3 regions of the Pseudoalteromonas sp. CST2 genome follow, and region 3 is predicted to be linked to each of the others. Evidence: predicted binding sites of a transcription regulator. Region 3 holds the regulator's gene; each other region holds the start of a gene.
What was found. Region 3 encodes MetJ, which represses methionine synthesis genes. Its sites were predicted from a motif close to TAGACGTCTAGACGTCTA; they were not measured.
Positions count from the first base shown of each region.

Region 1 (5,343 bases), on a different contig from region 3:
CGACAATCAAATAGCCTGTTTTGGAAGCTACTTTACTGGTAAAGAAGAAGTATTTGTAAACGATGACCTATTCAGTAAAAAACGAAATATCAACTGTGCAAGCACACACTCTTTTGCTTTTGAGAGCTCTCATTATCAAGTAAAATATGACATGCTTAATATACTTACAGGGCGCATGGAGTGCACTCTTTATAAAAACGGTAACGTGATAGACAAACAAGTTCAAAGTAGTCTCCCGAACGATCCTAAAAAGGCAGCATTTTTTATTGCTGGCTGTACATTAGGTGGGGCGGTGTTTGGCTATGCAACGGCAACTATTGTTGAACTATTTGTAGGGAAGCTTTAACGTGCAATTAAATCCTACAATAGTTAAATCGCTTAGAAATAAGTTAGATTGGACGCAGCAACAACTCGCAGATGCCTGCGATGTAAGTTTGCGGACCATTCAACGGGTAGAAAAAGAAGGCGCCGCTTCTAAAGAAACTACTATGGCGCTTTGCGCGGTACTTGAAGTACGCCAAGGCGAGCTAATTAAACTTGATGAGCCTATAAATAATGACGTTAAAAGTACGCCAACTAAAAGCTTTTTAGCGGGAGTGGTTATTAGTTCCTTAATAAGCTTTGCTCTAGGCGCAGGCTCAGTGCTTTTAGCGACTAACTAATATTACGCTTTAATAGCACTAATTAAATAAAAATGCCCCAGGCTATAAGCACTGGGGCATTTTTTATATGTTAGAAAAAGAGATTAATTACTGAAACACTTTTTCAACAGCCATTACTTCAATGTTGTTAGCTGGAATAGCTAATTTATAATCGGCAATGACTTTATCCTCAGCAACAAGCGCTGCTGGTTTTTCTGTATTGTAAACCATAGGCGATGTTTGCTCTGACACTAAACGTTTTTTCATGTCTTCGCCGTCACCGGTAATAAACACGTACTGTACGTTATCTGTTTGCAGATTATCTTTAATCACGCGATTAACATCAGCAAGCGTTAGCTTTTCAAGTTTACTTGTCACGTATTTTACAAACGACTCTGTGTTATAAAATTCACTATCAAGTGCATAACCTAATTGGCGGTTTTGACTTGCGACAAGCTGCGGTACGTAGTTAATTAAAAAGTTACGTGTTGCTTCAAAGTCTTTTTCGGTTAAGCCATTTTTAATAAGCTTATCCAGCTCAAACAACGCGGTACGTGTTGCAAAGTGTGCATCGTTATTAGAGCGCAGCGGGCGTAACCAAATTTGGAATATTTGCTCAGAGCGCCCTAAGTTTGCATCAGGCTTCGTTTGAAACATGCCACGCGGGAAGTATTCAATATACGAGTAATCGCCGTAGTTCATACCACGTGTTTGACGAATTCGCTCATACAAGTATGAGTTAGAACTACGATGCTCACCAAAGTACGAACGCACCAACCAAAGGGCTGTCCAATCTTCACTACTACGAATAGTATCAATTGGGAAACCAAACGATACCGCGGTAGATTGCGCCGACTTTTCTACAATCGTTGCATGGTGACCTTTGAGCTCTGGCGCATCAGGAATACTTAAACGGCTTTGCTCGCCTTTAGGTAAGGTTGCTAAGTCGCTCATGATTTCTGCTTTAAGCGCTTTTGGCACAGCGCCAATTAAACCAAGTGTTAGTTTAGATTGGGTAAGCTCTGTGTTGTAAAATGCTTTTACATCATCAAGCGTTAGTGCTTCTAAATCCGAAATATCACCGTAATTGTAGCTTTCGTATGGGTGGCCTTTGTAAAGCGTGCTGTAAAGTACTTCTTTACCTAGCTCTTCATCGTTAGAGGCTTTTAAGCCAGACTTAATACCGTCGATCATTTCTTTTTTAAGGCGCTTAAAGTCATCGTCTCTAAAACCTGGGTTAAGTAACTGATCGCTTACAAGCGCATACCATGTGGCAGCGTTATCTTTATGAATGCGCCCTTGGAATGACAGCATTTCTTTATCTATTTGATAACCAAAGCTGCCAGCAAGCGGATAAAGCGCTTTTTGTATGTCTTTGTAACTCGTACTTTGCGAGCCACCTTGAGCAAGCATAGCGGCTGTGAGCGCAGCAACCCCTTTTTTACCTTGCGGGTCTGCAGCAGCCCCTGTATTGAATAAAAAGTTTACATCAATCAGCGGCGAGCTATTCGTTTTATCAAGCACTTTAAATACGGGTGCCTCTGGCGCTTTATCATGCTTAGCGACTAATGCGTTTAAGCTTGTTTCTTGTTCAAACCCTGGCGCTTTATCAAGTGCCGACATAGTTACGGTAGTACGCGCGTCATCTACAAAATATTTATTAGCCACGGCTTTAATATCTTGTGCTGTGATGTTGTCGGCCGATTTATAAAGCTGGTTGATAACCTCTGGGTCGCGCTCAAAATGCATATAACTTGCAAGGGTTGATGCAATCGCTTGTGATGAATCTAAGCCGTTAATAAAGCTGTATTTAAGGTTAGACTTTAAATCACTTAGTTTTTGCTCATCAACAAGTTCGGTACGTGCTTTTGCATAAGTGCGGTTAATTGCATCACGTGCTTTTGCTAAATCATCTTCGTTTTCTACTTTTACAAACACATGCAGTAAGCCAGGATCTTTTGTCTCTGGATTGTAGGTAAACATTTGACTCGCTATTTGTTTATCAACAACAAGCTCTTGGTATAAATCGGAGTTATTAGAAAAATAAAGCTGTGAGATTAAATCAAGTGCGGCTCTGTCCTTTTTAGCAGGCTCCCATGCGGCACCTTTGTAAGATACAAGCAACCAATGACCAGGCAAACCTTCGTTTTTCTCATGTACATATTTAGGTGCTTGCTGCTTTGGCTCGGCTTTTATATCGGCAACGTAATCGCCTTTTTTCCAGCCACCCCAATGCTTTTTAACCATAGCCATTGTAGCTTTAGGGTCAACATCGCCCACAATCACTAGCGATACATATTCAGGCTTATAAAACTTATCAAAAAATTCTTTACCATACGCCATTTGATCTGGCATGGCTTCTATATCTTCAAAAAAGCCCATGGTGGTATGTTTATAAGTGTGCGTATCAAACGCTTCTTCGCGTACTGCGCTCAATAACTTACGAATTGGGCTGGCGTTATTTTTTAAATACTCCCCTTTAACCGTTAGCGCTTCGGTTCTAAATTGCTCTTCGGTGTAGGTTAAGTTTTGAAAAATATCGGCTTCAATTTCAAGTACTTTATCAAGGTGCTGCTTTGAAAAGTTTAAATGGTAGTTTGTGTAATCGTTAGTGGTGTAAGCACGGTTATCGACCCCTGCATTTTTAAATATGGCAGTGTATTCGTCTTGCGGAAATTTTTTAGAGCCTTTAAACATCATGTGCTCAAAAAAGTGAGCAAAACCGGTCTTACCTGCTTTTACTTCATTACGCGAGCCAACCGATACCGGAATTTGCAGCGAGACGACATCGGGGTAATCAGTTTTAACAACCATTACGCGTAAGCCGTTATCAAGCTCTTCGATTAAGTACTCTTGCGAAAATACACGTTCGTCAGCTTTTGTTGTTTGCTGTTGTTGTGCCGTTTGGGTGTTTTCGCTTTGCTGTGTTGCGCAGCCTGTTAGTGCCAGCGATACCGCTAAGCTTGTTGCTAGTAATTTAAATTTCATTGTTGTCCCTTTTTAAATTGAGCAAATTTGTTATTAGGTTTAATACTAACTCGCTTAGATTATGCCCCAAAGCCACTAAATATAAGAGCCCATCGGCTATTTATAATGTAAACAACTGTGTCAATTCCCCATTTTAAAAACATTTAAGTATGAAAAAAGCTCAAGTTGATTGAAAAACTTTCACTAAATAAATCTATCTAGACGTCTAAATGGCTGCTATATTAAATTACATACATTGGACTAAGCTGGAATGAGGATTATGGCTTTATCACTACAAGAAAAAATAGAAGACACCAATCAAGGTGTTTATCTTATTGGTACTACTCCACCTAAAATTGGTACTGATAAAGCGCAACTAAAAATCATTGCAGAAAAACTACTTGCTCGCTTACACGAAATTGAATACGACGGCGTGATAATTTACGACATTCAAGATGAAAGTAGCCGTACAGATAAAGCACGACCATTTCCGTTTAAACAAACTGTAGACCCACGTGAATACAGCCACTTACTACGTAATTTATCTGCTCCAGATGTCATTACTTACAAAAGTGTGGCACAACGTGGTGTAGAGGAGTTTAAAGGCTGGTTGGATGAAACTAAAAACGACTACGATTTAAAAAATGTCGTTTTAGTGGGTAGCCCCTCATCGGTAGGTGATATAAAACTAAGCTTGCCCGATGCCTATAAAACGCTTGCAGAGCAAAGTGATGGCTTCTTTTTAGGGGGCGTTACCATTGCTGAGCGACATTCAAGTAAGCGAAATGAGCATGAGCGCCTTATAGAAAAAACAGCACAAGGTTGTCAGTTTTTTATATCGCAAGCTGTTTACGACGCGCAAGCAACTATAGAGCTAATCACAAGTTACGCGCGTACCTGTAGAGCACAAGGTATTACACCAAAACGGATTATTTTAACGTTTACTCCATGCGGTGGCGATAAAACCTTAGAGTTTATGCAATGGTTGGGTATCTCAGTGCCAGAGGCCACTAAATGGCGCATGCTTGATGCAGACAATACCTTAAGTGAATCCGTACGTATTTGCCGAGAAAATCTCGACCTAATACTCAAAAGCTGTGCGCACCTAGATGTGCCACTGGGCTTAAATATTGAAAGCTTAACAAACCGTAAAGAAGAAATTGACGCATCAATAAACTTATACCGTTTATTAAAAGCCATTATGGAATTAAACCTAGCCGAAAAACAAATCGCTTAACGCCTTATTCACACCCTTTATAGCAAGCCTAATGGCTTGCTTTTTTGTTGCTATGTTTAAGTGTATTACTTTTATTATTATGCTTTTTTAGCCAATTTATACGCTTGTTTATTTTTATACATTTGGTGATCGGCCAAATTTAATAACGTATCAAAAGGTTGCTTTTGTTTGTTAGTAAAACTTTCGCCTATGCTAAGTGTCAGCGCGCATACGTTGTTTTCTAATAGTGCGTTTGTATACTCAATTTTTATTTTATCAATAATATGGCTAAGCTTACTTCTATCACTAATTTGCATCACTGCTACAAATTCATCGCCGCCTAAACGCCCTACTATATCAGCCTCTCTTAAATGTGTTTTTAAGGTATTTGCTAAGAGGATTAACGCTTGATCGCCTATTTCATGGCCATAAGTGTCGTTTAGTTTTTTAAAGTCGTTTATATCAATAAACAAGCAACACACATCAAAACCTAAACGCAGCGCTAAATTAAGTTTGTGT
Region 1 is NZ_JAQREO010000001.1:455,770-461,112, reverse strand. Features, by position in the region: gene PSH41_RS02105 (hypothetical protein) at 1-346, shown strand, start outside; gene PSH41_RS02100 (helix-turn-helix transcriptional regulator) at 348-662, shown strand; gene PSH41_RS02095 (M16 family metallopeptidase) at 750-3,629, opposite strand; gene PSH41_RS02090 (methylenetetrahydrofolate reductase) at 3,889-4,845, shown strand; gene PSH41_RS02085 (sensor domain-containing diguanylate cyclase) at 4,923-5,343, opposite strand, start outside.
Region 1: a site for MetJ is predicted at 3,828-3,845, ahead of PSH41_RS02090 (methylenetetrahydrofolate reductase). Genes of this name have one in related genera too.

Region 2 (5,343 bases), on a different contig from region 3:
TTGCTCGCGTACTTTTTCGTACTCGGCTTTAGTTTTTTCTAAAAAGGCCGGTTTTAGCTCTTTAGATAATAAGCTTGATACCACGCCCACTGCACGGCTGGCGTTATTTACGTACACTACGCCTTTATCGTACTGCGGCTCAATTTTAACGGCAGTATGCGCTTTAGAGGTCGTTGCGCCGCCAATCATAAGTGGTAGCTCAAAACCTCGGCGGGTCATTTCTTTGGCTACGTGTACCATTTCATCAAGCGATGGGGTAATTAAACCTGAAAGGCCGATTATGTCGGCTTTTTCGTCAATCGCGGTTTGCAGTATTTTTTCGGCAGGTACCATTACGCCTAAGTCGATTACTTCGTAGTTATTACATTGCAGTACTACGCCTACAATGTTTTTACCTATGTCGTGCACGTCGCCTTTTACGGTGGCCATAACTACTTTACCGTTAGTGGCACCTTCTTCTTTTTCGGCTTCTATGAATGGGTCTAGGTAGGCCACTGCTCGCTTCATTACGCGGGCCGATTTAACAACTTGCGGTAAAAACATTTTACCTGCGCCAAATAAATCCCCTACCACGTTCATGCCATCCATTAATGGCCCTTCAATTACGTGAATAGGTTTATCGGCGGCAGCGCGGCACTCTTCCGTGTCTTCATCTATAAAAGTAGTAATGCCTTTCACAAGAGCGTGCTCTAGGCGTTTTTCAACAGGCCATGTACGCCACTCTAAATCTTCTACGCGTTCGGCTTGTGCCATACCCGAAAACTTAGGGGCTATTTCTACAAGGCGCTCACCTGCACCGGGGTCAGTGTTAAGAATTACATCTTCTACGGCTTTGCGAAGTTCCTCGGGGATGTCGTCGTAAACCGCAAGCTGGCCTGCGTTTACAATACCCATATCCATACCCGCTTTTATCGCATGGTATAAAAACACCGAGTGAATCGCTTCACGTACGGGGTTATTACCTCTAAACGAAAACGAGACATTAGACACCCCGCCCGACACTTTACAGTGCGGTAAGTTTTGCTTAATGCGGCGTGTGCCTTCAATAAATTCTACGGCGTAGTTGTCGTGCTCTTCTATACCGGTGGCTACGGCAAATATATTAGGGTCGAATATTATATCTTCCGGCGGAAAACCAATCTCTTCGACTAATATTTTGTAGCTGCGCTCACAGATTTCGTATTTGCGGTCTGCGGTGTCGGCTTGGCCGTCGGTATCAAACGCCATTACAACAGCGGCGGCGCCAAAACGTTTAATAATTTTAGCTTGGCGTTTAAACGGCTCCTCCCCTTCTTTAAGCGATATTGAGTTAACAATAGCCTTGCCTTGAATACATTTAAGGCCTGCTTCTATTACTTCCCATTTAGAGGAGTCGACCATAATGGGCACTTTAGAAATATCGGGCTCTGAGGCAATTAAGTTTAAAAACTTAACCATGGCCGCTTTTGAGTCCAACATGGCTTCGTCCATGTTTATATCAATAACTTGGGCGCCGTTTTCTACTTGCTCGCGGGCAACATTCAGGGCGGTCTCGTAATCTTCTTCCATGATTAAGCGTTTAAACATGGCAGAGCCGGTTACGTTGGTACGCTCGCCAACATTGGTAAATACTGCAATTTGCTGGGTCATGTTGGCTCCTAGTTTAAGTTACAGGCTTCAAGGCCTGATAAACGCATGCGAACATCAAGCTCTGGCAATGCGCGAGGCTTTACCCCTTCAAGCCCTTTGGCAAACGCACGAATATGCGCAGGCGTGGTGCCACAGCAACCACCAACAATATTTATAAAGCCCGATTTGCCCCAATCTATAATCTCTTTCGCCATGTCCTCTGCTTCTAGGTCGTACTCACCAAATTCGTTAGGTAAACCGGCATTTGGGTGTACTGAGGTAAATGTTTCGCATACGCGCGAAAGCTCCTCTACGTATTGGCGAAGTAAATCGGGGCCAAGGGCGCAGTTAAGGCCTATAGAAAGCGGCTTAATATGGCGAATAGAATTATAAAATGCTTCGGTTGTTTGCCCCGAAAGCGTACGCCCAGAGGCATCGGTAATTGTGCCCGAGATCATTACGGGTAATGTACGCCCTGCTTGCTCAAACGCTTCTTCTACTGCGAATGAGGCCGCTTTTGCATTTAGGGTGTCGAAAATGGTTTCGATAAGTATTAAATCAGCGCCGCCTTCCATTAATGCAAGGGTAGACTCAACATAGGCTGTAACTAGCTTATCAAACGTTACGTTACGATAACCTGGGTCGTTTACATCTGGCGAGATAGAACAGGTTTTAGATGTTGGCCCTAACACACCCGCTACATAGCGAGGTTTTTCTGGATTTTTAGCGGTGAACTCGTCACATATTGCGCGTGCGAGTTTGGCCGACTCTAAGTTTACCTCACGGCTTATGCTTGCCATGTCGTAATCTTCCATCGAAATGGTGGTTGAGTTAAAGGTATTGGTTTCAATAATGTCTGCACCGGCGGCTAAAAAGCTGCGATGTATATCGGTTATTAACTCAGGTTTTGTAAGGCTTAATAAATCGTTATTGCCTTTTATTAGTACGTGCCAGTCTTTAAAGCGCTCGCCTCGGTAGTCTTCTTCTTCAAGCTTGTGAGTTTGGATCATGGTACCCATGGCACCATCTAAAATTAAAATACGCTCTTTTAATGCAGCGCTTAATTCGCTGTGTTTATTATTGTTTTGCACGTTATTCGGCATAGTTGTTAGTCCTCACATCTTGGCTAACTAAATTAATATCATAAGGGGTCGTTTGGTACACGTAGTAATTTAACCAGTTCGAAAACAGTAAAAAGGCATGGCTTTGCCACGTTTTTGACGGCTTTTTGCTTGCATCGTTATCTGGAAAATAGTTTTCGGGTTTTGGCGCATCAGGACTTTTTTGTAAATCGCGCTCGTACTCTGCTTTTAATGTGTCGGCATCGTATTCTGGGTGGCCGGTTATAAACACTTGGCTGCCCGACTTATTTTTCATTAAGTAAGCGCCTACTTTTTCAGAGCCTGCCAGCACGACTATATCGTCGCAGGCATTTATTTTATTTATATCTATGTGGCCATAACGTGAGTGCGGCACTAAAAAGGTGTCGTCGAAGCCACGAGTAAGTGCCCCGTGATCAAAGTAACACTGGTGAGTAAACACACCACAAAGTTTATCTTCTTTTAAATCGCGTTTTAAATTGTAACGATGATACAACGCGGCATGCGCCGCCCAGCACGAAAACAGCGTAGAGGTAACGTGCTGCTCTGCCCAATCAATAATCACTTTTAGCTCATCCCAGTACGCAACATCGTCGTATTCAAGGTGTGCGAGTGGCGCGCCGGTAACAATTAACGCATCGTAGTTATTGTCTTTCACTTCTGAAAAATAACGGTAAAAGGTATCTAGGTGCTCTTCTGAGTTGCTACTGCTACGGTGCGTATCTAGGCGTAATAGCTCTACATTTACTTGCAAAGGAGAATTGGCAAGCAAACGAATAAACTGCACTTCGGTTTCTACTTTATTAGGCATTAAATTTAAAATAGCCAAACGCATAGGACGAATTTCTTGCGTTTTTGCGCGACTTTTTGGCATTACAAACACGTTTTCTTCACGTAAACGGGCAATAGCCGGTAGCTCGTCTTTCACTGTAATTGGCATATTTTTTACTCCTACTCATAAAAACCGAGAATTTATACGCTCTCATTATGAACAGTATGCTAAAAATATCAACCTCTAGATGTATAGATGTCTAAATGAAATTTATTCATGATTTTATACTTTATCAACCTGCAGCCATTAGCGCTTTAAAACCCGCCATTCGTTGACTGTTTCACCCGTGAGCCACTACAATACAACATTGAAATTTTTATTATTATTTGAAGGCTTTCCTCCATGGTTTTACCTGATAAGTTTATATTCTCGATGAGTCGAGTATCTAAAGTTGTGCCACCTAAGCGCACAATTTTAAAAGATATTTCATTGCACTTTTTCCCTGGCGCTAAAATTGGTGTGCTAGGTTTAAATGGTGCTGGTAAATCTACATTACTTCGCATTATGGCCGGTGTTGATCAAGACTTTGAAGGTGAAGCTCGCCCTCAACCTGGTACTAAAATTGGTTACTTACCGCAAGAGCCAGTGCTGGACGAAAGCAAAACAGTACGCGAAATAGTTGAAGAAGCTGTTGGCGAAGTAAAGCATGCCCTTAACCGCCTTGACGAAGTGTACAACGAGTACGCAATGGAAGACGCTGACTTTGACGCCCTAGCAAAAGAGCAAGGCGAGCTTGAAGCAATTATTCAAGCGCACGATGGTCACAACATCGATAACGTTTTAGAACGCGCTGCAGATGCACTTCGTTTACCTGAATGGGATGCTAAAATTGAGCACCTTTCAGGTGGTGAGCGCCGCCGTGTTGCTATTTGTCGTTTATTACTCGAAAAACCAGATATGCTTATTCTCGATGAGCCTACTAACCACTTAGATGCTGAGTCGGTTGCTTGGCTTGAGCGCTTCTTACATGATTACGAAGGCACTGTTGTGGCGGTAACGCATGACCGTTACTTCCTTGATAATGTAGCTGGCTGGATACTAGAGCTTGACCGTGGTGAAGGTATTCCGTGGGAAGGTAACTACTCTTCTTGGCTTGAGCAAAAAGATGCGCGCTTACAACAAGAGCAAAAATCTGAAAAAGCACGTCAAAAATCAATTGCTCAAGAGCTTGAGTGGGTGCGTTCAAACCCTAAAGGTCGTCAAGCTAAGTCTAAAGCGCGTATGGCGCAGTTTAGCGAGCTACAGCAGTCTGATTACCAAAAGCGTAACGAAACTAACGAGCTATTTATTCCACCTGGTCCGCGTTTAGGTGACCAAGTGCTTGAAGTTAATAACTTACGTAAGAGTTTTGGCGATCGCGTTTTAATCGACGATTTAAGCTTTAGTATGCCAAAAGGCGCGATTGTGGGCATTATCGGTGCCAATGGCGCGGGTAAATCAACCCTATTTAAAATGCTAAGCGGCGAAGAGCAACCAGATAGCGGCAGCATTAGCGTAGGTGAAACTGTAGAGCTTGCAACGGTTGATCAGTTCCGTGGCAACATGGACGAAAGCAAAACTGTATTTGAAGAAATATCTGACGGACAAGACGTACTAAAAATTGGTAACTTTGAGTTCCCAAGCCGTGCATACGTTAGCCGCTTTAACTTTAAAGGTAACGATCAGCAAAAGTTTGTAAAAGACTTATCAGGTGGTGAGCGTAACCGTTTACACCTTGCTAAGCTTTTAAAAGCGGGTGGTAACGTAGTACTACTGGATGAGCCAACCAATGACCTTGATGTTGAAACACTACGCGCCCTTGAG
Region 2 is NZ_JAQREO010000010.1:21,731-27,073, forward strand. Features, by position in the region: gene metH (methionine synthase) at 1-1,629, opposite strand, end outside; gene PSH41_RS13320 (homocysteine S-methyltransferase family protein) at 1,638-2,711, opposite strand; gene metA (homoserine O-acetyltransferase MetA) at 2,701-3,648, opposite strand; gene ettA (energy-dependent translational throttle protein EttA) at 3,883-5,343, shown strand, end outside.
Region 2: a site for MetJ is predicted at 3,725-3,742, ahead of metA (homoserine O-acetyltransferase MetA). Genes of this name have one in related genera too.

Region 3 (5,343 bases):
GTAAAACAGGGTTACCCAATCGAGCTAATAAGTTAGCTTGTTCACGGCACACCTTGTTGTACTTAATCGCCTTTTCAACTTTACGTGGGTCGGCACTAAATACCCCTGGCGTATCAGTCCAAATACATACATTTTGTGCGTCGCAATAATTGGCTAATAAGGTGGCGCTGTAATCACTGCCATTGCGCCCAAGCGTAACTGTTTTACCATCAGCACTTGCTGCGATAAACCCTGTTACTACGTTAATTTTATTTGCATCAATAACTTGGCTGCATTGCTGTTTGTTTTGCGCATGCAAAAGCTCCCCGCTTGTTACACTAAACAGCGCTCTAGCATCATGAGCACACGCTTGAATGTTTAATTGCGTTAAATAGGCTGCCAATAATCGCGCAGACCACAGCTCACCATGCGCCAGTAAGGCCGCCTCTTGCAACTGCTGCTTACTGACTTGCTCCGCTACATCACTTAGCTCTTGCGCTAACACAGCTAAAGCCGTGTGTTTAGCATCGGCTTTTAATAACTCTTCAATTAATGCTGTTTGGTGATTACTCAATTGCAGCAAAATATCAGCCACAGCTTGCTTATCTTGTTGTTGATAACTTTGCCACAGCGAAACCAATGTATCGGTAGTTTTACCTGCAGCAGATACAACCACGCAATCGCCAGGCTGTGTGTGGCCAATAATTATTTTTGCCACACTTTGATAGCGCTCGCCCGAGCTTAAGCTCGAGCCGCCAAATTTATGTACACTTTTTACCATACTCAATCACCACAAAGCTGGATGAGCAGCCTGCTGCTTTACATCACCATTGGCATTGCCTGCAGCTTTGCCAACACGCCCTACATTTTTATTTTGCCCAGGTTTAACTAAGTTAAATACACGCTCAAAATCAGCCAGTAGGTCTTCTATATCTTCAATACCGACCGAAATACGAATTAGCGTATCGCCCACACCCGCCTCTAAACGTGCTTGAGCTTCCATACCTGCGTGAGTCATAGTCGCAGGATGACAAATTAAACTCTCAACTCCACCTAGCGATTCTGCTAAGCTAAATTCTTTAAGGCTTGTTAAAAACGCCGCGGCATCATTCACATCGCCTTTAATATCAAAACTAACCATACCACCAAACCCAAGCTGTTGGGCTTTAGCAAGCGCATGTTGAGGATGCGATTCAAGGCCTGGGTAGTAAACTTGGCTAACATACTCAGAGCTTTCTAGGTATTTAGCAATTGCCAGGGCATTTTCTTGGTGCTGTTTTAAACGCACATTTAAAGTACGTAAACCACGTAACGTTAAATAGCTATCAAATGGTGCGCCGGTAATACCAATGTTATTGGCCCACCAAGCAAGCTCATCACCAAGCTCTTGTGTTGCAGCAACAACTGCACCGCCTACAACATCAGAATGGCCGTTTATATATTTAGTGGTTGAGTGCACAACAATATCTACGCCAAACTTAATTGGGTTTTGTAATGCCGGTGATAAAAAGGTGTTATCGGCGGCCACTAATGCACCGCACTGTTTTGCTATATCCGTCACGGCTTTAATATCCGTTAGGCGCAGCACAGGGTTACTTGGTGTTTCTATCCAAATTAATTTAGGTTTGATGGTTGAAATTTGTTCTAGGCTTTCTGGTTTAGTTAAATCAAGTACTTTAAGTTTAAGCAAGCCGCGCTTTTCTAACGACGTAAATAAACGGTAGCTGCCGCCATAACAATCGTGAGGAATAACCAATGTATCATCGTTATTTAATAACTGTGTGGCTAAGTGCACTGCTGCCATGCCCGTAGCAGTAATAATTCCGCGTGCGCCACCTTCAAGCTCTGCTAGAGTGTCAGCTAAAATATCGCGATTAGGATTACCACTGCGTCCATAGTCGTATGCGCGCTTAGTATCAAAATCGGCAAACGAATAAGTCGTCGATAAATAAATTGGCGGTACAACGGCGCCATGATGTTTATCGGCATCAACCCCATTTCGTACAGCAATGGTTGCTTTGTTTTTTTCGCTCATATTCGTCACCTGATTAGTTTGGATGTTTAGACGTCTAAAAGAGTAAGTTATCCATTATAATAAGTCAAAGCTTTTAAAGCTCTAGATGGCTAAAAATAACAGACGCGTAAAACTTCAAGAAAGCTGTATTTACTATTACAGCCAGCTTATTAAGATAGATTGCTATCTATTATTTGACTATCTTTTTTAAAACGATAGAATTTCACGCATATTTACACGCTTTTTACGCCGTGTGAGAAATTAATAATCTGAGGCAACGATACATCTTATGGCTAAATGGAATGGTGAGTATATTCACCCATACGCAGAACACGGGAAAAAATCAGAGCAAGTTAAAAAGATCACCGTTTCGATCCCGCTAAATGTATTAAAAGTATTAACTGATGAGCGTACACGTCGTCAAATAAACAACCTGCGTCATGCAACAAACAGCGAGTTACTATGCGAAGCGTTTTTGCATGCTTTTACAGGCCAGCCATTACCTAATGATGATGACCTACGTAAAGATAACGCAGAAAAAGTACCTGAAGAAGTTAAAAAAATAATGCAAGAAATGGGTTTAGAAGTGCCTATTTTAGACGAAGAATAAAACGTCTTTTTAAACAAAAAAACCTCAGCATGCTGAGGTTTTTTTGTTTCAGCGCTATATATTACGCCATATAATTTTCCGGTAAGTCAATTTGTGCCACGCCCGACTCAACAGCAGCAATAGCAACCGCCTTGGCTATACGTGGTAATAAACGCGGGTCCATCGGTTTAGGAATAATGTAGTCTGCACCAAATTCGAGCTTTTCTACACCCGCTGCTTTTAATACTTGCTCAGGCACTGGCTCTTTAGCAATACTACGAATAGCTTCGACAGCGGCTATTTTCATTTCATCGTTAATTGCGCTTGCACGTACATCAAGTGCACCACGGAAAATAAACGGGAAACATAAAACATTATTAACTTGGTTAGGGAAATCAGAACGCCCCGTTGCCATAATTAAGTCTTTACGTGCACTGTGCGCAAGCTCAGGTGCAATTTCAGGATCTGGATTTGAACATGCAAACACCACTGGCTTATCAGCCATAAGTTTTAGATCTTCAGGTGCAAGTAAGTTAGGACCCGATACACCTACAAACACATCAGCATCAGCAATTACATCTTGTAGAGTACGCTTATCGGTATTGTTAGCAAAAAGCTGTTTGTATTCGTTTAAGTCATCGCGGCGAGTATGAATAACCCCTTTGCGGTCTAGCATATAAATATGTTCGCGCAGTGCACCACACTTAATTAACAGCTCCATACAAGCAACCGCTGCAGCGCCTGCACCTAAACATACAATAATGGCATCTTCTATTGATTTGCCCTGCACTTCTAAGGCGTTAAGCATACCTGCCGCAGTTACAATAGCGGTACCGTGTTGGTCATCATGAAAAACCGGAATACTGCAACGCTCAATAAGTGCTTTTTCAATTTCAAAACACTCTGGCGCTTTAATATCTTCTAAGTTAATACCACCAAACGTGTCGGCAATATTAGCCACTGTATTTATAAAGTCTTCGGTGGTGCGATGCTTAACTTCAATATCAATAGAATCTAAGCCAGCAAAACGTTTAAATAAAAGCGACTTACCTTCCATAACAGGTTTAGAGGCTAACGGCCCCAAATTACCCAAACCTAAAATTGCCGTACCATTACTGATCACCGCAACCATATTACCTTTACCGGTATATTTATATGCATTGGCTGGGTCTGCTGCAATTTCGCGCACAGGCTCTGCAACACCGGGGCTGTATGCTAATGCTAAATCTTGCACCGTTTCGGCTGGTTTTGTTAGCTCAATGCTGATTTTGCCTGGAACGGGGTGAGAGTGGTAGTGTAATGCTTGTTCACGAAAATCTGACATAACGCGATGGTATCCTGCAATTTAAGTTAAGTGAGAGGGAGTATGGGGCTAAGATACTCTTATTATTTTTAAATTCCAAGCAATATCAGGTCTATCCTGTTATATGCTATATCCGTTAATTTTAAGTGATTTATCAGCAACTTCGCTAAAAGTTATCAATATTAAACAAATAAAAATTCATTCAAAAAGTGCTTTTTGAGGTTCATTTTGCCCTGCCAATATCTTTGTAAAATAGCAGAATAGTAAAATAGTAAAATGCACCAATATGGCGCGTTTATCCCCGTTAAAAACAAATATCGCCACGATAAGCACTTTTAGCAGCTTGGTTAAAAATTAACGTATAAAAAATATAGAGAAGAATTGTGAGTTTGTCTGCAAAGGTTTATGCATATTCAGAATAAGAACAGGAAATAGTTATGCACACGTAGTACGGCAACAATCGGTGATTTTTTAGTAAAAATGATGATTTTTAGGCACAAAAAAAGCACCCGAAGGTGCTTTTTTTACTAAACAGCAATAATTACTTTTTGCTGCTAAGTGCACCGAAGCGCTTGTTGAAGCGATCAACACGGCCGCCAGTGTCTAAAATCTTTTGCTTACCAGTGTAAAACGGGTGACACGCAGAACATACGTCTAGGTGAATGTCTTTACAAAGAGTAGAACGAGTTTCGAATTTGTTTCCGCATGAACATGTTGCAGAAATTGCTTCGTACTTAGGGTGAATACCTTCTTTCATAGGAACCTCTAGTTAAGGCCGCATCGCTCTCCAAACCCGAAGTCTGGCACCATACGTCGTTAAAACAAATTTATAGGCCGCGGATTTTATCCAACTAGCTTGCCCCGCACAAGCTTTAATTACGCTTTTTGCCAAAAAAGTAACCAACCAGCGCTACCGCATCCATTTGTATGTAGGTTTTTAGCCTTATTTTTAGTACATTAAGCTATTACCCTTTATCACATGAGTTGTTATGCGTTTTGTTGAAGTTGCTATTAAAGTTCCGTTACCACGCACCTTTGATTATAAAATAGATGAACAACTCATCTCGCCCTCGGCGCCTATTATGCCAGGGATGCGTGTTTTAGTGCCTTTTGGCAATCAAAAGAAAGTAGCGGTTGTTCTTGCACTTAAAACGCATACCGACGTGCCAGAGAACAAAATTAAAGCGGTTACTGAGGTTATTGACCAAACCCCTATTTTATCATCACAGCATTTAGAACTGCTTAGCTTTACTGCACGCTATTATTGCTATCCGCTCGGCGAAACTATACACATTGCGCTGCCAGGTGCGCTTCGCCAAGGTGAAAACCCAGATAAAACCAGCATTAATATGATTAGCCTTACCGAAAAAGGCGCAAAGGTTCCATCATTAAAAGCGAAAACTCAGCTAAATTTATTAAAGCAACTCGCACAATCGGGTAAGTCGTCGATAACCGAGC
Region 3 is NZ_JAQREO010000018.1:16,666-22,008, forward strand. Features, by position in the region: gene metL (bifunctional aspartate kinase/homoserine dehydrogenase II) at 1-760, opposite strand, end outside; gene metB (cystathionine gamma-synthase) at 767-2,014, opposite strand; gene metJ (met regulon transcriptional regulator MetJ) at 2,283-2,603, shown strand; gene PSH41_RS18050 (malic enzyme-like NAD(P)-binding protein) at 2,665-3,906, opposite strand; gene rpmE (50S ribosomal protein L31) at 4,427-4,642, opposite strand; gene priA (primosomal protein N') at 4,875-5,343, shown strand, end outside.